One region of the Streptomyces sp. NPDC097640 genome, then DNA from elsewhere that is predicted to be linked to it. Evidence: riboswitches for the same ligand, from Rfam matches in the RefSeq annotation. Region 1 holds a riboswitch; each other region holds the start of a gene.
What was found. A riboswitch is a leader RNA that binds a small molecule or an ion and turns the genes downstream of it on or off. The one in region 1 is predicted to bind cyclic di-AMP.
Positions count from the first base shown of each region.

Region 2: linked by a shared signal. The riboswitch ahead of ABTY62_RS46250 (M23 family metallopeptidase) and the one ahead of ABTY62_RS20455 (transglycosylase family protein) in region 1 are both predicted to bind cyclic di-AMP.
Region 3: linked by a shared signal. The riboswitch ahead of ABTY62_RS45700 (transglycosylase family protein) and the one ahead of ABTY62_RS20455 (transglycosylase family protein) in region 1 are both predicted to bind cyclic di-AMP.

Region 1 covers NZ_JBEOSB010000012.1:89,836-96,833, forward strand. Annotated here, with positions in the region: gene ABTY62_RS20430 (carbohydrate ABC transporter permease) at 1-428, shown strand, start outside; gene ABTY62_RS20435 (DUF72 domain-containing protein) at 440-1,198, opposite strand; gene ABTY62_RS20440 (hypothetical protein) at 1,195-1,434, opposite strand; partial or broken gene ABTY62_RS20445 (phosphoribosyltransferase) at 1,585-2,214, shown strand; gene ABTY62_RS20450 (dsRBD fold-containing protein) at 2,244-2,537, shown strand; gene ABTY62_RS20455 (transglycosylase family protein) at 2,604-3,923, opposite strand; cyclic di-AMP (ydaO/yuaA leader) riboswitch at 3,929-4,111, opposite strand; gene ABTY62_RS20460 (DUF4232 domain-containing protein) at 4,497-5,201, shown strand; gene ABTY62_RS20465 (hypothetical protein) at 5,436-5,606, shown strand; gene ABTY62_RS20470 (aKG-HExxH-type peptide beta-hydroxylase) at 5,658-6,998, shown strand, end outside.
Region 2 covers NZ_JBEOSB010000053.1:31,508-38,505, forward strand. Annotated here, with positions in the region: gene ABTY62_RS46230 (hypothetical protein) at 1-307, opposite strand, end outside; gene ABTY62_RS46235 (hypothetical protein) at 455-931, shown strand; gene ABTY62_RS46240 (hypothetical protein) at 1,045-1,368, shown strand; gene ABTY62_RS46245 (aldo/keto reductase) at 1,442-2,401, opposite strand; gene ABTY62_RS46250 (M23 family metallopeptidase) at 2,595-3,758, opposite strand; cyclic di-AMP (ydaO/yuaA leader) riboswitch at 3,770-3,896, opposite strand; gene ABTY62_RS46255 (PP2C family protein-serine/threonine phosphatase) at 4,183-5,430, opposite strand; gene ABTY62_RS46260 (DUF6227 family protein) at 5,655-6,434, opposite strand; gene ABTY62_RS46265 (hypothetical protein) at 6,877-6,998, shown strand, end outside.
Region 3 covers NZ_JBEOSB010000050.1:36,111-43,108, reverse strand. Annotated here, with positions in the region: gene ABTY62_RS45725 (NAD(P)/FAD-dependent oxidoreductase) at 1-1,210, opposite strand, end outside; gene ABTY62_RS45720 (Ppx/GppA phosphatase family protein) at 1,620-2,561, opposite strand; gene ABTY62_RS45715 (DUF501 domain-containing protein) at 2,558-3,115, opposite strand; gene ABTY62_RS45710 (FtsB family cell division protein) at 3,176-3,688, opposite strand; gene eno (phosphopyruvate hydratase) at 3,780-5,075, opposite strand; gene ABTY62_RS45700 (transglycosylase family protein) at 5,257-5,967, opposite strand; cyclic di-AMP (ydaO/yuaA leader) riboswitch at 5,969-6,137, opposite strand; gene ABTY62_RS45695 (transglycosylase family protein) at 6,399-6,998, opposite strand, start outside.

The DNA.
Region 1 (6,998 bases):
CCGACACCTACTGGGCGCTGATCCTGCCGCAGACCGCGCAGTCCCTCGCCTTCGGCGTGTTCTGGATGCGGACGTACTTCCGGGGCAGCGCCCGGTCGGTGATCGAGGCGGCCCGGATCGACGGCGCGAACACCTGGACCACGCTGTGGCGGGTCCTGGTCCCCATGGGCCGCCCGGCCATCTCCACCATGGTCGTCATCACCTTCATGTGGACCTGGAACGAGTTCCTGATGGCGCTGGTCATGGTCAGCGACGACGCCCATCGCACGGTCCCGCTCGGCCTGGCCTTCTTCCAGGGGCAGCACAGCTCCGACGCGGCGCTGCTCGCGGCGGCCTCGGTGCTGATCGCGCTGCCGGTGGTGGTCGTCTATGTGGCCCTCCAGCGCCGGTTCATCGAGGGCATGCTCGGCGGCGCGGTCAAGGAGTGACCATCCACGGGTCACAGGGCAGGCGTGCGGCTGACCTCGCGGCCGCGCCGCTCCACGGCCCGGGCGAAGACCACGGCGTCGTGGACGGCCGCCCCGCCCGGGTCGTTGTTGAAGTACGCGTAGACATCGCCGCGCTCCGGCCAGGCGTCGGCCACCCGGCGTGCCCAGGCGGTCAGTGACTGGTGGCTGTAGCGCGGCGCGGGCCTGGCCAGGCCGTGGTGGAAGCGCAGATAGCCCCACCCGGCCGTACGCCACAGCGGGGTCACCGGCTGGGCGGCGGCGTCCGCCCAGCACAGCGCGGCGCCGCGGCGCTCCAGCACCTTCCGTACCCCGTCGGACCACCACGAGTCATGGCGGGGCTCGACGGCCACCCGCGTCCCGGAGGGGAAGCAGCCGAGCGCCGCGTCCAGCAGCCCGCTGTCCGCGCGCAGGGTGGGCGGCAGCTGGAGCAGGACGGGGCCCAGCCGGTCCCCGAGGCCCTCGGCATGCGCCATCAGCCGGGCGACCGGCTCCTCGGGGTCCCGGAGCCGCTTGATGTGGGTCAGATAGCGGCTGGCCTTCAGAGCCATCACAAACCCGTCGGGGGTACGGTCCCGCCAGGCGGCGAACTGCTCGCGGGTGGGCAGCCGGTAGAAGGCGTTGTTGGACTCGACGGTGGCGAAGCCCCGCGCGTACTCCTCCAGCCACAGCCGCTGAGGGCAGCCGGACGGATACAGCACGTCGCGCCAGTCCTTGTACTGCCACCCCGAGGTGCCGACGAGGACGGTCATGCTTCGCCCGGGTGCCACGGTGGCCACTGGCCCGGCCGGTCGACCCAGTGGACCTGCCGCGGGTCGTCCAGGTCGATGTCCGGGAACAGCCGCCGCACCCGCGGCTCGAACTCCTCCCGCTCCAGCGGCTCCCAGCCCGGGCCGCGCAGCCACACCCGCCGGTATCTGGTGTCCGCGTCGTACGCGTCCACGAAGACGAGATGGCCGGACTCGCTCGGATCCGTGGCGTTCTCCATGGATCCAGGGTGGGCCGCCCCGGCCCGCTTCCGCGCGTCGGCGCGGCCGACCGGGTCCCCGCCGGTTTGCGGACGGGGGAATCTTCGGATGGAGTCGTAAGGACGGGGCGGGTTTCCCGGCCCCGGGTCTCCCTGCGCTGGGGGTGAGTCATGATCTTCGTCGACCGCGCGGACGCCGGGCGGCGCCTGGCCGCCAGGCTGCGCCCGCTGAGCGCCGAGGACCCCGTGGTGCTCGGCCTGCCGCGCGGCGGGGTGCCGGTGGCCTTCGAGGTCGCGCGGGAGCTGAAGGCGCCCCTGGACGTGATCATCGTCCGCAAGCTCGGCGTCCCCTTCCACCGCGAGCTGGGCTTCGGCGCCATCGGCGAGGGCGGAGTGCGCGTGGTGCACGACGCGATCGTGCGGATGAGCCGGGCGGGCAAGGAGGAGCTCGCGGAGGTGGAGCGGGACGAGGAGGAGGAGCTGGCGCGCCAGGCGCGGCGGTTCCGGCGCGACCGGGCGCGGGTCGCGGTCGGCGGCCGGACGGTGATCGTCGTGGACGACGGGATCGCCACCGGCGCCACCGCCCGGGCCGCCTGCCGGGTCGCCCGCGCGCAGGGCGCGGCCCGGGTGGTGCTGGCCGTCCCGGTCGCGCCGCCCGACGCGGCCGAGGCGCTGCGTCAGGACGCGGATGACGTGATGTGTCTGTCGACCCCACCGGAGTTCTCGGCGGTCGGCGAGTGGTACCAGGACTTCTCGCAGACCAGTGACGCCGAGGTCGTCGACCTGCTCTCCCGGTCGACCGACCTGCCGGGTGGGGCGCATCCTGGTAAATGAAGCAGGAGGTGATGACCGCGATGGAGACGATCGTGGGATGCGACATCGAAATGGAGTTCCGTGAGCTCGGACCTCTCACCGAGGCGGTCGTCCGGCTGAGGATGCACGACGGGACCGAGATCCTGGCTCAGGGCCGCGCGAACCGGAATCCCGACGACCCGGCACAGCCGCGGGTCGGCGAGGAGATCGCGGCGGCGCGGGCGCTGAACAACCTCGCTCACCGGCTGATCTCGAAGGCGGGCGGTGACATCGAGGAGGTCACGCACGCGAAGGCACATCTGGTGATGTAGGGCGGGTCTGCCGCGGCGCCGGGCCGCGGCAGAGCACCCTTCACGACACCTTTCAGAACAGATTTCTCAGATCTGGACGCCCTTGGAGCGGAGGTAGGCGAGCGGGTTGACGTCGGAGCCGTAGTCGGGCCCGGTACGGATCTCGAAGTGCACATGCGGCCCGGTCACGTTGCCGGTCGCCCCGGAACGGCCGAGCTGCTGGCCACCGGACACGGACTGGCCGACGTGGACGGACAGCGCCGACATGTGCGCGTACTGGCTGTACATGCCGTCGGGGTGGCGGAGCACCACCTGGTAGCCGTACGCCCCGCCCCAGCCCGCGGCGACCACCTCGGCCGAGCCCACGGCCCGCACCTGGGTGCCGGTGGCGACGGGGAAGTCGACCCCGGTGTGGTGGCCGCTGGACCAGTTGCTGCCGGAGACGCCGTAGGCGGTGCCGATGCCGTGGCTGGCGACCGGGGTGGTGAAGGACGAGGAGGAGCGCGCCGACGAGCCGGACTTCGCGGCGCGCTCGCGCGCCTTCTGCGCCTGCTCGATCCGCTGCTTGGCCGCCTGCTCGGCCCGCTGCTGCTTGGCCCGGTCCGCCTGCTCGGCGCGCTGCTTGGCTTGATTTGGCTGTTCGGCCCGGGGCCGGCTCTCGGGCGTCTTCGCGGCCGGGGACGCGCTGCCGTCGAGGGTGAGCTTCTGGCCGGGGTAGATCAGGTCGGGGTCGCCGCCGATGACGCGGCGGTTGGCCTCGTAGAGCCGCTGCCAGCCGCCGTCCACGTCCCGGGCATCGGCTATCCGGGACAGCGTGTCGCCGCCGACCACGGTGTACGAGGCGGCGGAGCGCCCGGTGGCGGCCGCGCTCTGGTCGACGGCCGTGGTGGTGGCCTTCGGAGCGGCCTGTGGGGCGTCCTTCGGCGTGACCTTCGGTGTGGCCTTGGGGGCCGTCCTGGGAGCGGCCTGGGAGGAGCCGGAGGAGCCCGAGGTGCCTGAGGTTCCGGGAGAGACGTCAGCGGGCTGGCCGCCGCGGGTCAGGCCCGCCTTGACCGAGCAGACCGGCCAGGCGCCGGGCCCCTGGGCGTCGAGCACCTTCTCGGCGACGGCTATCTGCTGGTCCTTGGAGGCCAGGTCGGCCCGGGACGCGTAGGCCGTCCCGCCGAACGCCTCCCAGGTGGACTGGGAGAACTGGAGGCCGCCGTAGTAGCCGTTCCCGGTGTTGATGCTCCAGTTGTCGGTGGACTCGCACTCCGCCACCTTGTCCCAGGTGTCGACGGAGGCGGCGTTCGCCTGGCCGACGCCTATGAGGGGCAGCGCCACCCCGGCGCCGCCCGCGGTGAACGCGAGCGAGGCGCGGGAGACGCGTCGGGGCCGGGGCCGTCGGTGACGTCCGCGTGCAGCCATTGAGCTCATCCTCTCCTGACGCCTGCGAGGTGAGCTGTCGGGTTCGGGCGGGAGCTGCCCGGCCGCGCCGTCCCCGGTGCCCCCCGGCACCGCGGCGCGACTTCACCCCTAGCCGTACCGCCCGATGTCGTGCGGCACGGCGCCTACCTGGTTCCCCCGCTCCTGCCGTGACAGGTCGTCGTGTCACCCCTCCGCCACGGCAGGACTCGGCGCTCCGGCGGAGGAGGACCCGCCGCAACGAATGCGCCGGGTGCGGCACAGTAAACACACCGTTTTGGTCACGACAAGGTCTCGGCGGACCTGTGTCCTGAAATCGATCACGCCGCTGATGAAATGTGATCCGGGTCACGGCTTTCCGGGTGGGGTGATTGTGGCTCGGAATCCGTAATGCCGAATTGCCGTAATTATGTGATTAATGCTGGGGCCGCGCGGCGGAGTCGCATATCGACCGGAATAAGGGCGCCCATCGGGGGAAGGGGAGTGGGAAGGGGAACGGGAACGGACGGGGGCTGTCGGGGCACTCGGTGCGGCGGCCGACGAGCCGCCGGAGGCCCGACCCACAGGAGGTTGGCCATGACACAGCCACACGGCGGGGCGCCCGCGAGGCGTCGGCCGCCGGTCTTATCCATATCCGCGCTGGTCGTCGGCGCCCTGGCCGCGGTCACGGCCTGCGGCTCCGATGCGACGTCGGGGGCGCCCGCGCCGCCCGGCTCGGCCGGTAAGTCCCACTCGGCCACGGGCACGGCCCGGCCCGGCACCGCCGCGCCCAGCACGGCCCCGCCCGAGGCCGATCCGGCCTCGAAGGCGCCGAGCGCCGCCGAGCCGTCCGTCACCACCGAGGCCGGCTCCGCCGCCCCGCCCGCCGTCCGCCGCATCTGCTCCAAGGATCAGCTGAAACTGTCCACCGGCCGGGCGGATATCGGTGCGGGCAATGTCTATGTCCCCCTGGCCTTCACCAATACCGGCGCGGCCAGTTGCACGCTGACCGGGTATCCCGGCGTTTCGCTGCTCGACGCCCCCGGCGCCGCTATCGGCGACCCCGCCACCCGCCGCGGACCGGGGCGGCCCACGGTCGTCCTGAAACCCGGCGACAGCGCCTACGCGAGTCTGCACACGGTGAACAAAGGCCTGTCCGACAAGCCCTGTTGGCGGACCGCGGCCGAAATTCGGGCCTACCCCCCGGACTCCCACCGCTCCATCAAGGTATCCGCGCGCTCCTTCCGGGTCTGCGGGGGCGTATTCGAGGTCACCGCCGTCGAGCCGGGTTCCCAGCCCTGAACCGGGGCACCACGGCGCGGCGCGGACCGCCGCCCCGCCCCGCGCCCCACCCGGACGCGCCGGAAATGAATTGGCCGGGAAGCGCGGCCACATGACGCCCTTGGGTGTCCGAAAATCTTGATGGCCGCGACACCCACTGGCCCCTTTCGCCCTTCCGTAATCATTATCGGGTGGGCCACCATGTGAAGAGGCCTCGCCTGAGCCGGCACGGAGCGTCTAGAGGGGAACGATGTCATGGAGCGAGCGGCGACCGGGGTCGAGACGGAGCTGGTGGACCTCTCGGGAACGACGCTCGAAGAACTGGGAGACGGTCAGGAGTTCACCCTCGCGACCCGGCGGTTGCTCGAACTCGTACAGTCCCCGCCCACCCTCGCGAACGCCGCCGATAACCAAGAGGGATGTTGAGTGGAATCCCGGTATGGCGAGGCGGCGTTCGTCCCGCCGAGAAGGGCGGCCATGCCGACGGACTATTCAGCCGGCCTTGCCTCCCCGCTCCCGGCCCCTCCGCGCTCCCGGCCGCCCGCCGCGCCCCCGATGAGCCACCACCGGCTGTCCGCGGCGGGCTTCGAGGAGTTGGCGCACGGCAGCGGGGGAGCGACGGCGATCGCCGAATTACGGGCGGGCCAACGCAGCCGTCTCATGCTTCTGCTACGCGCGTTGACCGACCTTGCCTCCTCCCATCCGCAGGTGCCGGGGCCACTGCCCGCGCCACGGGTGGCATGGGAGCTGCTGATACGAGCCGAGCGGAGCAGCCCGTCCCACGTGGAGCAGTTGCTGCTGCACCCCCAGGTCGGCACCTGGCTCAGCCGCTGTCTGCGCAGGCTGCGGGGCGTCACGGAAGAGACGGCCGATGAGGTCCCGCTCTGGCTGGAGACCGCCTATCTGCACACCGTGGCCGCCTCGGCGGCCCTCCTCGCGGGGATCGACTTCCGGATCGCGGTCGGGGTCCGCGACGGCGGGGTGATGCTGCCCGCGCTCGGTTTCCTCGACCTGGAGGGCCGCGACTCCGCCGTCGCCGAGATCGTCGCCGACGGCGTGGCCGGCCGAGCCGTGCGCGCCGGCTCGCACACGGTGCCGCTGCCCTCCGACCTCACCCGGGAGACCGGAGGCTGGCGCCCCCTGAGACGGCTGCACGGCCGGCACCCCGTCCACCCCTGCTCGCCCTACCTGGACGATCTCGACCCCTACCGGGACTTTCTGCGCCCCACCGCCCCGCGGCGGTTGAGCCAGCCGGAGGCGCGGCGGTGGCAGGAACACTTCGACAGCGCCTGGTCGCTCGTCGCGGGACAGAGCGACGTGGATCCAGCAGGTGTCGCCGACTGCCTGATCTCCGTCGTCCCGGTGCGCTACCCCGCCCGGGCCGAACCGTTCAGCGCCTCCTCACCTGAGTCCTACGGCTGCGTCCTGCTGAACCCTCCGGCCGATGCGGCCACCCTCGCCGCTTCGCTGATCCACGAGGCCCAGCACGTCAAACTCAGCGCCCTGCTCGACCTGGTGCCCCTGATCCGCGGTGGCATGGAGGAGATCCACTACGCGCCCTGGCGTGTCGATCCACGCCCGCTGCGCGGCCTGCTCCACGGCACATACGCCTTTCTGGGTGTCACGGCGTTCTGGCGGGCCCACAGACATGCCGTAGTGGACGAGACCACACCGGCCGCGGAGTTCGAGTTCGCGCTGCGGCGCTCGCAGACCTTCCACGGGCTGCGGACGCTGCGCGCCCACGCGGAGCTCACCGGCCTGGGCGACCGATTCCTGCGCGGGCTCGAGGACACACTGACCCCATGGCTCAATGAACCC
Region 2 (6,998 bases), on a different contig from region 1:
GGACATCCAGGTCATCCATGTGCACCCGCCATTCGGCATCCGGCAGAGCCCGGCGCAGCTCGGTCACGGAGTCGAGCAGGTGGGCGAGCACCGGCATGAGTCGGTCCGGGTCGTGGGGCATCTTGGTGGATCCGGCCAGGATCTCGCCCGGCTCGTAGCCGTCGTTTTCGTAGAGGTACAGGGTCTCCTCGTCCTCATAGGGGAAGGTCGCCTGGCGGGTGACGGCGATGCGCGCCACCTCGGCTCCCTCGGCTTCGGTCAGCGGAAGCGTCGGTCGGCACGCCTGGTAATAGAGGGATACGCCCATGCGTCGAGCGTAGGGGCAGATGAAACGACATACGGGGTGCGGGCCGTCGCCCACTGACCGCCATGCGGGGCAGGGGGTCGTGTCGGTCCGGTGAGGGTTCGGCGGGGGTCGGCATCGTGGTGGCACCTGTGAGATGAGGAGGCCGCCATGAGGACACTGACGCGCTGGGCCGCAGCTGTGGTGACCGGGGCGGTGGTCGGGGTGTCGGCCGCCGTCTGCGGGTCCGCGGCGGCGGTCGGTGAAGGGGGGCGGGAGGAGGCGAGGGGCCGCCGGTTCGAGGTGCGTATGCACAATGCGTCGGGGTGTCGGCTGGTGCGCACCGACTACGGGCTGACGGCGGGGAGATTCGTCAAGCGGCCCTCGGCGACCCTGGGCAAGGGGCAGGTCGGCGGGTTCACGGCGCGGTCCCGGGCGGGGTCGCTCCGGGGGGTCGCGGGCAGTGTCGAGTACACGGCGAAGAACTGTGACGCGCGCTGGCGCAACGGGCACGCGACCAGGCTGACCTTCGGCGTTCCGTACAGCGGGATGAACAGCTTCAGCACGGACGGCGGCGGGGCGTTCGGCACCAGGCTGTCCGGGGGGAGCGGGCCGCACGCCGTGCTCAGTTGGCGCGTGGGGAGGTAGTGGCCCGGAGCTGTTGCGGAGTCGGTGCTTGATCATGACCTCGTCGGCGCGTACGGCCGCCGCGCCAGGCATAGGGTCGAGGCACTGGACCCTCACAGTGGAGGTAAGAGGTCATGGCCGGAATTCCGGCAGGTGTGGTGGCCGCGGGCGGGCTCGTCGGCGGGTACGGGGTCGCGCGCTGGACCAAGAAGCGGCAGCTGGGCGGGGTGGCCCTGGCGGCGGCCGGGGTGGTGGCCGCGCGTGGGTGGCGGCAGAAGGCGGGGACCGGGACGGCCGCGGCGCTGAGCGGGCTGTACGTGGCGGCCTTCGCCGGGTCGCATCCGCTGGCCAAGAAGCTGGGTGCCTGGCCGTCCGTCCTCACCGTGGCCGGCGGGGTCGCCGCCGCGTCCTGGGCCGCCGCCGATCGGCGGAATGTCGGGGCGGCCGCTCAGTCCTGAGGAGAGCAAAGGCGTGTGCGGCGGGGAGGCGTCACGGTCTCCCCGCCGTTTGTGCTCTGCGGAAGCCGCAGCCTTACTCCGACGCCGACGTCAGCAGCGCCAGCTCCTCCTCCGTCAGCTTCAGCTCCGCCACCGCCAGCAGCGCCGGCAGCTGGTCCACCGTACGCGCGCTCGCGATCGGGGCCACGACCGTCGGCTGGGCCGCGAGCCAGGCCAGGGCGACCGTCGCGTGCTGGGCGCCGTGGTTGGCCGCCACGTCGTCGAGGGCGGCGAGGACCTTCTGGCCGCGCTCGGTGTCCAGGTACTTGGCCGCGCCCTCGGCCCGGGCGCTGTCGACCTTGGCGCCGGGGCGGTACTTGCCGGTGAGGAAGCCGGACGCGAGGGCGTAGTACGGGACGGTCGCCACGCCGTGGCGGGCGGCGACATCGGCGAGCGGGCCCTCGAAGGTGTCGCGGGAGACCAGGTTGTAGTGCGGCTGGAGGGCGACGTAGCGGGCCAGGCCCTCCTTCGCCGAGAAGTCCAGGGACGCCTCGAGGCGCTCGGCGGAGATGTTGGAGGCCGCGATCTCGCGGACCTTGCCCGCCTTCACCAGCTCGTCCAGCGTGGAGATGATCTCCTCCACCGGCACCGAGGTGTCGTCGTAATGCGTGTAGTAAAGGTCGATGTAGTCAGTGCGCAGACGCTTCAGGGACTCGTCGACGCCCGTCTTGATCGCCGCGGCGGACAGGCCGCGGGGGGTCGGGACGCCGGCCCCCACCTTGGTCGCGAGGACGATGTCGGCGCGGTTGCCCCGGGAGGCGAACCAGTTGCCGAGGATGGTCTCGGACTCCCCGCCCGAGTTGCCCGGCACCCACGCGGAGTAGACGTCCGCGGTGTCGATGAAGTTGCCGCCCCCCGCCACGTAGGCGTCGAGCACGGCGAAGGACTCGGCCTCGTCCGCCGTCCAGCCGAAGACGTTCCCGCCGAGTGACAGGGGGAACACGGACAGGTCGCCGAGCTGCTTGCGGTTGTCGGTCTGCTTGTTGTCAGCCATGCGTTATTTCAGCGCGGTGGCGGAAGGGCGTATTCCCATCCCTGAGCGAGTTCACCCTCGCGAAAAAACCGGCGACCTTGGCGTCAAGGGGGGAGAGAGCGCCAAGGCCGCCGGGGTGCGGGGGCCGGACCGGTCGGACCGGTCGGACGGGTCGGACGGGTCTATAGGGCCTGCGGGGACGGGAGCGCGGCGGTCACGGGTTCAGGCCGTGGTCGCGGAGCCAGGGCATCGGGTTGATCGGGCTGCCGCCGCCCGGGCGGACCTCCAGGTGGAGGTGCGGGCCGGTCACATTGCCCGTGGCGCCGACGCGGCCGATGACCTCGCCCGTCGTCACCGAGCCCGACGTACGGACCATCGACGACAGGTGGCAGTACCAGATCTCGGTGCCGTCGTTCAGCTTGAGCACGATGCGGTAGCCGTACGAACCGGCCCACCCGGCCGAGGTGATGGTGCCGCCGTGGACCGCCTTGACCGGGGTGCCGGTCGGGGCGGCGAAGTCCTGGCCGGTGTGGTCGGCCGACCACATGTCGCCGGCCTGGCCGAACGACGCGGTCAGGGTGTACGAGGCGACGGGGAGGGTGTACTGGGCGGCGAGCTTCGCCAGGCGCTCGGCCTCGGCCTTCTTCTTGGCCGCCTCCTCCGCCTTCCGCTTGGCCTCGGCCTCGGCGGCCTTCTTCTTGGCCTCGGCCTCGGCCTTCCGCTTCGCCTCCGCGTCGGAGGCCTTCTTGGCAGCGGCGGCGGCCTTCTCGGCGGCCTGCTTGGCGGCGGCGTCGGCCGCGGCGTCGCGCTGCGACTCGTCGGCGGCGTTCTGCTGGTTCTCGGCCTGCTGGAGGATGCGGGCGCGCAGCGCCTCGCCGGCGTCGGTCGCGCCGTTCTGCTCGTCCTCGGAGGTCAGGCCGGCCGTGGAGAGGGGGGTGGCGGTGGTGGAGCCGTCGGAGTCGGAACCGGAGTCGGAGAACAGCGCGCCGATGCCGGGCAGGTCCTTGGCGTCGGGGAGGGCGTCCTGCACCTGGCCGGCGACGTGCGCCAGGTCCGGCATGGATATGGGGGCCTTGGGGCGGTCCTTGGCGGTCGCCATCCCGCCGGCGCCGACCGCCGCGATCACGCCGACGCCGAGGACGGCGCCGCTGCGGGCCATGGTGCCGCCGCGCTGCTTGGGGACGCGGTGCTTGCCGCGTACGGGGGCTATGGACTCCTCGGTGGGATTCCACTCCTCCCAGGTCTCGGTGTCCTGGTCGGCCCCCGCCTTGGCGGCCGGTTCGAACCAGGAGCCGTAGCGGACCGCGGTCCCGGTTCCGGTGTCGACACCGGACGGGCGGGTCGGAGCTTCTTCAAGGGCAGACCTGTTGGACGCCACGCGGGCGCACTCCTTTCCTTCCCTCTCGCCTACCGGGTTAGCTGACGGGTTCGGAGCAGGAAGGTCTCCTACGGGTCAGGTTCGACCCGATTCACCCCAAGGTTGGTGGTTCCCCGGTTCCCTTGGTGTTGCTGTTGTCGCTCTGCTGCTGGGTGCTGCCGTGCGTGCGGGATTCGGCGACGGCGCGCGGTGCCGCCTCTTGCGGCGGTTGTGACGACCGCGCTGCGTTATCGAACGTTAATAGAAGGCGTGACCTGATTCCAAGCCGTTCCCGGGAATCAGAGGAACCTTTGAGGTGAACTTAACGCCGAACATAGGACAGATGGGGGCGAGTCGGCGGCCGCCCGAGCACACCCGGAAACGCCCTCGCGCTGATCGTGCGTCAATCGTTATCCGTAATGATCATGGTCCGCTACGGAGCGTGTTAAAGCGCGGTGCCGGGTGTCACCGGGGAGCGGCGCAGCGCCAGCAGCGCCATGTCGTCCGTGGTCCCGCCGCCCGTGTGCCGCTCCACGTCCGCGACCAGCGCGTCGAGCAGCTCCACCGGTCCGGCGAAGCCGAGGCCGCGCAGCCGGACCGCCGGGTCGTAGAACACGCCCCGCGCGTCGCGCGCCTCGCTCACGCCGTCGGTGAACAGCAGCAGGGTCACCCCTTCCGCGAACGGCAGCTCCTCCACCCGGTCCGGCCACGCCCCCAGGTCGCCCATGCCCAGCGGCAGCGCCGGTACTTCGGGCTCGGGGCTGCACACCGAGCCGTCGGCGCGCAGCAGGAGAGGCGCCGGGTGGCCGCGGTTGATGAGGCGGAGGAGGGAGTCGCCGCGGGGGATCTCGGCGAGCACCGCCGTGATGAACCCCTCGGACTGCTCGATGTCGCCCCGCCGGGCCCGCTCCCGCTGCAACGCCCGCTCCAGGCGCAGCGCGAGCCCCTCCAGGGTCGCCTCCTGCTCGGCGGCCTCCCGGAAGGCGCCGATGGTGATCGCGACCACCTCGACCGCCCCCAGCCCCTTGCCCCGTACGTCGCCGATGAGCATCCGTACGCCGTGCGGGGTGTCCTGCACCGCGTAGAGGTCGCCGCCGATCGCGGCGTCGCGCTCCGCGGCCACATAGCGGGCCGCGACGTCCAGGCTGGCGAGGCGGGCGGGCGGTGCGGGCAGGACGGCGCGCTGGGCCGCCTCCGCGATGCCGCGCGCCGAGGCCAGCCGCCGGCCGCCGCGGCTGATGACGTGGTTGGTGAGGAGGGCCAGCAGGGCGACCGTCACGACGGTGGCGATCTCGGTGGCCGCCTGGGCCCAGTCCCGGACGCCGTGGAACTCGGCCAGCAGGCAGGCGGCGGTGACCGCGACCGCCGCGGTGACGGCCGTCAGCCGCGGCGAGTAGAACGGAGCGGCCACGAGCGGGGCGGCGGCGAGGAAGGGGGCGGCGCTGTACTGGGGCGGGGTGCCGAGGTCGAAGACGATCCCGCCCGCGATGAGGATGCCGGGGAGCCAGGGCGCGAAGCGGCGGCCTGAGGCGCCCCCGGGCGCCTCGTCGCCCGCGCGGGGCCCGTCCGCGCGTGGTTCCCCGCGCCGGGGTGCGCGCGGGCCTGTACGCGGTCTCGTACGCCGCCTTGTACGCCGTCCCTTGAGCGGGCTCGTACGGGCGCCCGTACGAGCCCTGCTCCCTCGCACCCGCACCGGTCGCTCTCGCTTTCCCCTGGGCTTCCCTTGGCTTCCTCTGGTCCTCTTATGCCGTCCCACCAGGCTCCCGGTCGGCGGGGCGGCGGGCGAGTCGGTGTCGGCCAGGTGGGTGCGCGGGAGAAGGCCGGGGAGGCCAGGGGAGGCTCAGGAGGGCCCCGGAGAGTTCCGGGGCCCCCGAGCCGGAAGGCGTGGGAAGCGACGCGCCGGTAGGGGACGGTGTGTCAGAGATCGACGCCGAGCGCCCGGGCATGGCGGTCCGCCGCCAGCTCGGCGGAGACCTCGTCGAGATACACCTCGCACACCAGCCGCCCGTCGGCGGTCAGGTTGTGCTCCAGCTCCCACAGCACGATCTCGTCCCCGCCGGCCAGGAGGAACGCGTGCTCGTAGAAGCGGCACCAGGTGGCGTCGGGGCCGCCGGAGCGGCGGCGCGGCTTCGGGGCCAGCGCGATGTCATGGGCGAACGCCGTGGAGAGCAGCTGCTCGGTGGCCGCTCCGGGGCGGTCGGGGTTCTCCGCGCGGCGCAGGACGCGGCGGGCGTGGTCGGCCGAGTTGTCGGCCACGTACGCGCGCGGGGTCTCCACCGGCGCGACGGCGTGCAGCAGTTGCTCGGGCATCCACAGCGGTAACCCCTCCAGCTCGTCCCAGCGGGCGCCGCCGATGCGCTCGTGCACCCGGCGCTCGGCCAGGGCCAGGGCGTCCTCGTCGGCGTAGAGCTCGAAGAGGGGACGGTGGTCCTGGCCGGTGTTGTGCTCTAGCTCCCACAGCAGCAGGCTGCTGCCGTCGGGGAGCAGGAAGATATGGCGGTAGGTGCTGTAGCCGAGCGGGCCGGAGGGCTCGTTGCACTGCCGGCAGGAACGCAGCTCGGACTGGTGCATCAGGGCGTCGCGGGCCCGGCCCAGCACCGCCTCGTCGATCTCGAAGCCGTTCTGCGCGCGGGCGAGAAGCCCTTCCAGATGCTCGGCAGGCCCGCCGCCACCCGCGCCCGCTCGTGAGTGCCCCATGTCTGTCTCCTCCCGCCTCCCGGCCGTCCGCTCGCCGTCCCCCCGGCGACTTCCTCGCGCACTTACCGTAGCGGCGCGAACACAGGACGCGCGTGCGGTTCGGGCGAAGCCGCCTGTGGGCCGTACCTCACTCAGTCCTGCGTCGGGATGCTCGGATATATCACTCGTTCGGCCCGTCGAACAACCCGGACGGGGGGATTCCGCTACCGGACGGGGTTGACGAGATCTCTTTCGCATTTCGCATAAAGGACTCCGCCCCCACCTCTCACCTGTGCTCCGACCGGCCCATTTCTTTTACTGAAGCCGCAAGGCGGGCGAGGCAAAGGAGGGACTAATTATGCCGGACGAGTGAAGGTGAAAGCCAGCCCGAAGCTTTTACAGATTCACTTCGTTGACGTGGATGTCCGCGATTCCGCGGCAGACACCCACCGGGAGGAATTAAGTGAACATCGTAAAGAAGGCAGCTCTCCTGGCTGCGGCCGCCGGCACGATCGTGCTCGTTGGCGCGGGCGGCGCGTCCGCCTACGGCGGCGGTGGTGGTGGTATTGGCGGCGTCCAGATCAA
Region 3 (6,998 bases), on a different contig from region 1:
TGCGGTTGAAGGTCGGCATGGCCATGCCGTGGTAGCCACGGTGCATGTACCAGGCCAGCCGGCCCTTGAGCTTGATCTTGGTCTTGCCGACGACGATCATCGCGACGCCCTTGTGCAGACCGAGCCCCGCGACCGCACCCTTGTTGGCGTGCTTGTACTCGCGCTGCGGGAAGCCCCGCATGCCCGAGATCACGTTGTCGCCGAGCACCTTGGCCTGGCGCAGCGCGTGCTGGGCGTTCGGCGGGCACCAGGCGCCCTCGCCGACGGCGAGGTCCGGCACCTGGGCGTTGTCGCCCGCGGCCCAGATGTACTCGGAGCCCTGGACCTGAAGCGTCGCCGCGGTGTCCACGTGGCCGCGGGGGCCGAGCGGGAGGCCGAAGCGGGCGAGCGCCGGGTTCGGCTTGACGCCGGCCGTCCACACGATCGTGTTGGAGTCGACCTCGAGTCCGTTCTTCAGCACGACGTGGCCGTCGATGCAGGAGTCCATCGAGGTGCCGAGGTAGACCTCGACGCCACGCTTCTGGAGGTGCTCCAGGCCCCACTGGCCGAGCTTCGGGCCGACCTCGGGGAGGATCTTGTCGGCGGCGTCGACCAGGACGAAGCGCATGTCCTCGCGCTTCACGCTGGTGTAGTACTTGGCGGCGTCGCGCGCCATGTCCTCGACCTCGCCGATGGTCTCCGCACCCGCGAAGCCACCGCCGACGAAGACGAAGGTCAGCGCCTTGCGGCGGACCTCCTCGTCGGTCGTGGAGTCGGCCTTGTCGAGCTGCTCGAGGACGTGGTTGCGCAGGCCGATGGCCTCCTCGATGCCCTTCATGCCGATGCCGTTCTCGGCGAGGCCGGGGATCGGGAAGGTGCGGGAGACCGCGCCGAGAGCGACGACCAGGTAGTCGAAGGGCAGCTCGTACGCCTCGCCGACGAGCGGCTGGACGTTGGCGACCTTGCGGTCCTGGTCGATGGTCGTCACTCGGCCGGTGAGGACCTCCGCCTTGGGGAGCACACGCCGCAGCGGGACCACGACGTGGCGCGGGGAGATGCTGCCGGCCGCAGCTTCTGGGAGGAAGGGCTGGTACGTCATGTACGAGCGGGGGTCGACGACCGTGACGGTCGCCTCGCCGTACCGCATCTTCTTCAGAATGCGGCGCGCCGCGTACAGGCCTACGTACCCACCGCCTACAACGAGGATCCTGGGACGCTCCGTGGTGCTCATGATTCGAGTATCCAGCACCCTCAGGGGGGTGCCTCGTGAGCCCCTTCACAAGCTTGTTGAGGGGGTCTGCTACACTCCGCCGCCCCCGTGACACACGCCATACCCGGCGAGGGGAACCACCAAGGTCGCCGACGCGTTGACAGCCCCGCTGATCTGCACTTGCGAGTGAACGCGGGAGTAGACCACCGGGGTCCGCGGCCTCGCCGTCACACGGTTGAAACAGACGCCGGCGGAGCCGCCGGGCGGGTGCGTCCGCCGAAACCACCCGCGAAGGAGTCTCAGCCGTCACACCCGGCGGCCACCAGGCAATTTTTTCATGTGAAGCTTTTCACGAACTTTTTGCCGGGCCCGTCTCCACAGCCCCCTCACACGGGGTCCACACACCCTCCGGGCGGCTCTCAGGGCCCCGTCAGGCGATGCTCCAGGCGATGCCGTCGAGGATGTCGTGCTCGCTCACCACGACCTCCCGGGCCCCGCATCGCTCCATGATCGTAAGCAGCACGAGCGCCCCTGAGGCGATCACATCCACCCGGCCCTCGTGCATCACCGGGATCGCCGCCCGCTCGGCGTGCGTCGAGCCGATCAGCTTGTCCGTGATCTCGCGGACCTGGCCGAGGGAGACGCGCGAGTGGTGGATGGCGGAGGAGTCGTACTCCGAGAGCCCCAGCGCGATGCCGGCGACGGTGGTGACCGAGCCCGCCAGCCCGACCAGACTTCCCGCCTCCCGGATCGGCACCGTCTCCTCGACGAGATCCAGGGCCCGCTCGATGTCGGCCCTTATGGCGGCGATCTGACCGACCGCCGGCGGATCGGTGATCCGGCCGTCCACGACCAGATGACGCTCCGTCATCCGCACACAGCCGATGTCCACGCTGCGCGCGGCCCGCACCCGGTCGTCGCCGACCACGAACTCCGTCGAGCCGCCGCCGATGTCCACGACCAGATACGGCCGGGCGAAGCCCTCGCGGTCGGTCAGCTCCTTGGTGGCGCCCGTGAAGGAGAACTCCGCCTCCTGGTCGCCGCTGATCACCTCGGGCTCCACGCCCAGGATCGCCACGACCCCGCGCACGAACTCCTCGCGGTTCTCGGCGTCGCGGGAGGCGGAGGTGGCGACGAAGCGGACCCGCTCGACGCCGAGCCCGCCGATCACCTCGGCGTACTCGCGGCAGGCCGCGAAGGTGCGCTCCAGGGCCTCGGGGGCCAGTCGCCCGGTGCGGTCCACGCCCTGGCCCAGCCGGACGATCCGCATCCGGCGGTCCAGCTCGGTGATCCGCCCGGTGGCCGGATCGGCGTCGGCCACCAGCAGCCGGATCGAGTTGGTGCCGCAGTCCACGGCCGCGACGCGGGTCATGCTCTGTCCCCCGCGTCCTCTTCGGCGTCCGCCGCCCCGCCGCACGGCGTCACGCACGGACCCTTCGCCCACCACTTCGGCAGCAGGGCGATGGCCTCGTCCCCGAGCGGGTTGACGCCGGGGCCCGCGGCGAGGGAGTGGGCCACGAGGACATGCAGACACTTCACCCGGTCCGGCATGCCGCCGGCGCTCGGGAACCCCTCCAGCACCTCGATCGCGTCGCGGCGCGCGAGATAGTCCTCATGGGCCGCCCGGTAGGCGTCGGCCAGCCCGGGGTCGGCGGCCAGCCGTGCCGTCATGTCCTTCATCACGCCCTCAGCCTCCAGCGTGCCGATCGCCGAGGCGGCGCGCGGGCACGTCAGGTAGTAGAGCGTCGGGAAGGGCGAGCCGTCCTCGAGCCGCGGCGCGGTCTCGACGACATCCGGGTTGCCGCAGGGGCAGCGGTGCGCGACGGCGCGCAGCCCGCGCGGCAGGCGGTTCAGCTGCTCCTTGACGGCGGCGATGTCCGCGTCGGTGGGCGCGGTGGGCTCCGTCTGCGGAGGAGGCGTGTCCATGGGTCGGAAGTTCTCTTCGATCGGTTCGGACCGGCCACCCGGGGCGGCCGGTTTCTTCGGTCAGCGCCCGGCGCGGCCCGCGTGGTCCGTCGCGTCCGCCTGGTCGGCTTTATCTGCCTTGTCGGCTTTGTCGACGCTGTCCCACATGTTGCTGTACCAGGGGCGGTCGGCCGCGCCCTGGTCGGACGAGCGCTCGGTCTCGCCGCCGCCGTCGACCACGCTGTAGCCGGTCTCCCCCGGCCGCGTGAAGTGCAGCCGCTCGCGGGCCTGCTGCTCGATGTACGCCGGGTCCTGGAGCCTGGCCTTCTGCTCCAGCAGCTTCTTGACGTCCGCGCGCTCCTTGTCGGCCTGGCGCTGCTGTTCGGAGATGTCCGAGCGCTGCGAGATGTACTGCCGCATCGGATAGGCGAGGGCCACCACGAGCGAGCAGACGACCAGCGCGAGGAGCGCGGCCCGGCCGGTGAGTCGGCTGCGGCGGCGCCGGATGCGGGCGCGGTAGACGCGGGCGGCGGCGTGCTCGCCGAACGCCCTCAGCCTGGTCGCGGTGGAGAACCGATCCCGATCCGCCGGCACGTCGCCTCCCCGGTCATGACTTCGCTGTGTACGCCGTCCCCGGCCACGGTACGGGACCGGGGCCGGGGACGGCGGTCAGACTCGGCGGGGCTCAGCCCTTGACGACCGCGCCCTTGAACCGCGGGAAGGCGGAGCGGCCCGCGTACACCGCCGCGTCGTCGAGGATCTCCTCGATGCGCAGCAGCTGGTTGTACTTGGCCACGCGCTCGGAGCGGGCGGGGGCACCGGTCTTGATCTGGCCGCAGTTGGTGGCGACGGCCAGGTCGGCGATGGTGACGTCCTCGGTCTCGCCGGAGCGGTGCGACATCATGCACTTGAAGCCGTTGCGCTGGGCCAGCTCGACCGCGTCCAGGGTCTCGGTCAGCGAGCCGATCTGGTTGACCTTGACCAGCAGCGCGTTCGCGGTGCCGCTCTCGATACCGCGGGCCAGCCGCTCCGGGTTGGTGACGAACAGGTCGTCGCCGACCAGCTGGACCTTGTCACCGAGCTGGTCGGTGATCGTCTTCCAGCCGTCCCAGTCCTCCTCGTTCAGCGGGTCCTCGATGGAGACCAGCGGGTACGCGTCGACCAGCTCGGCGTAGTACGCGGTCATCTCGGCGGCGCTGCGCGCCTTGCCCTCGAACGTGTAGGTGCCGTCCTTGTAGAACTCGGAGGCGGCCACGTCGAGCGCCAGCGCGATGTCCTGGCCCGGCTGGTAGCCGGCCTTCTTGATCGCCTCGACGATCAGGTCGAGGGCGTCGCGGTTGGAGCTCAGGTTCGGGGCGAAGCCGCCCTCGTCGCCGAGGCCGGTGGACAGGCCCCGCTCCTTCAGCACGGACTTCAGGGTGTGGTAGACCTCGGTGCCCCAGCGCAGCGCCTCGGAGAAGGACTCCGCGCCGATCGGCGCGATCATGAACTCCTGGATGTCCACGTTGGAGTCGGCGTGCGAGCCGCCGTTGAGGATGTTCATCATCGGGACCGGCAGGAGGTGGGCGTTCGGCCCGCCGAGGTACCGGAAGAGCGGGAGGTCGGAGGCCTCGGACGCGGCGTGCGCCACGGCGAGCGAGACGCCGAGGATGGCGTTGGCGCCGAGCGAGGACTTGTCCGGGGTGGCGTCCAGGTCGAACATCGCCTGGTCGATCAGGCGCTGCTCGGTGGCGTCGTAGCCGACGAGCTCCGGACCGATCTGCTCGATGACGGCGAGGACGGCCTTCTCGACACCCTTGCCGCCGTAACGGTTCTTGTCGCCGTCGCGGAGTTCGAGTGCCTCGAAGGCACCGGTGGAAGCACCGGAGGGCACGGCGGCACGGCCGGTGCTGCCGTCGTCGAGGCCGACCTCGACCTCGACCGTGGGGTTGCCTCGCGAGTCGAGGATCTCGCGAGCTACGACGACGTCGATGGACGGCACGAGGTTCTCCTTCGTATGGGTCTGTCGTTCTCCGGCATGAGCCTAACGGGCCCGGGGGCCGGGCCCGACGAAGCCCCGGCGGGGCGCGCCTCAGGTGGGGGGCGGCGCGCCCGGCCGGGGCGGTCCTCGGGGATGTCGAGGTCGCGGTCGCCGGGCTGGGGGGAACGGTCCCGGCGGGGGGTCAGCCGAGGTGGAGCTGCTGGCCCGGGTAGATGAGGTTGGCGTCCTCGACGATGTCCTTGTTCAGCTCGAAGAGCTTCTTCCAGCCGCCCTTGACGTGGTGCGCCTCGGCGATCTTGGAGAGGGTGTCGCCGGACTTGACCTTGTACTCGCCGTCGCCCTTCTTGAACGTGTGGCGGGCCTCACCGCGCGCGGCGTGCTGACCCTCGCCGCGGGGCTGCGCCTTCGGCTGGGCGGGCTTCGCGGGCTGGGCCGGCTTCGCGGGCTGGGCCGGCTTCGCGGGCTGAGCCGGCTGGGCCGGCTTCGAGGACTGCGTGGTGGAGCTGGAGGGGGTCGGGGTGCCGCTGGTGGTCAGCCCCGTGCCGCAGACCGGCCAGGCGCCCTTGCCCTGTCCGGCCAGGACCTTCTCGGCTATCTGGATCTGCTGGTCCTTGGTGGCCAGGTCGGCGCGGGAGGCGAAGGACGTACCGCCGAACGCGGCCCAGGTGGAGTTGGTGAACTGGAGGCCGCCGTAGAAGCCGTTGCCCGTGTTGATCGACCAGTTGCCGCCGGACTCGCACTGCGCGACCTTGTCCCACTGGGCGGTGGTCGCGGCCGAGGCGGAGGTGGCCCCCAGGATGGGTGCGGCGATGGCCGCACCGGCGACGCCGGCGAGCGCGGCGATGCGGGTGACCTTCGAGGGACGGCGGTGCTTACCCTTGTCGTTACGCATGTTCGTTCCTCACCGACGCCTACGAGGTGAGCTGTCGGGTTCGGACGTGAGTTGCCCGGCCGGACGCGGCTGACCGCGTCCGTCTTCACCCCTAGCCGACCGAGCCCGTCTCCGGGCCGCCGCGGCACCTACCTTGGGTCCCCCGCTCCTGCCTTCGGCGCTGACGCGTCTGGTTCCCCCCGACCGCCGGCAGGACTCGGCGTGACGATCGACGGTGCCCGCGGTAGCGAGCGGGAAGACGTTAAACACACCTTCCGATGAGGTTCAAACCCCCATATCCCAGCGAAGGCGGCCCGATCCGCACCCAGCCGTCCCGCATCTACGCAGGTGGGGCCGGGTGCGGAAAGATCGGACAGGTGGCGCAGGCCGGGCGATGTGACGAGATGTATGTCTCACTGCCGCCAGATCGGGCATTTCACCCCGAACTGCCGCTACTTCGCGCTGAGATCGAGACGCTGACCAGGGTGGATGAGGTCGGGATTGCCCCCGATGAGGGATTTGTCGCTCTGGTACAGCCGGGCCCAGTCCCCGGTGACCCCCTGCCCGTCCGCGGTGTCTGACGAGGCGTCATCGGTGCGCACGCTGGAGTCCTCGCGACCCAGGGGCGGAAGCGTGATCTCGGCGCGGCCCTCGCCGCCGCGCGAGGCATGCCGCCCGGAGGGCCGCGCCTCGTCGCCGGCGTCCCCGGACTCGCCCCCCTGGGCGTCGGGCGCGCCGCGGTGGCGGCCGGTGGGGGCGGAGGAGTCCTCGTCGGCCTTGTCGCCCTTGGCGCCCTTGTCGGCGCCGGAGGGCGTGCCGCCCTCCTCGCGGGACGTCTCGTCGGTGGCGCGGCCGGAGTCGCCGGACTTGCCGCCGCCCTTCCCGCCGGAAGCGCCGTCGTCCGCGCCGTCGCCGGTCGCGGAGGGATCCGGCGTCCCGGCCTTGTCGGACTTATCAGACTCCTCCGAGTTATCGGATTCATGGGAGTTATCGGACTGACCGGAATTACCGGATGATTCCCCCGTCTTGGAGTCGTCGATCCCCGTGGGCTC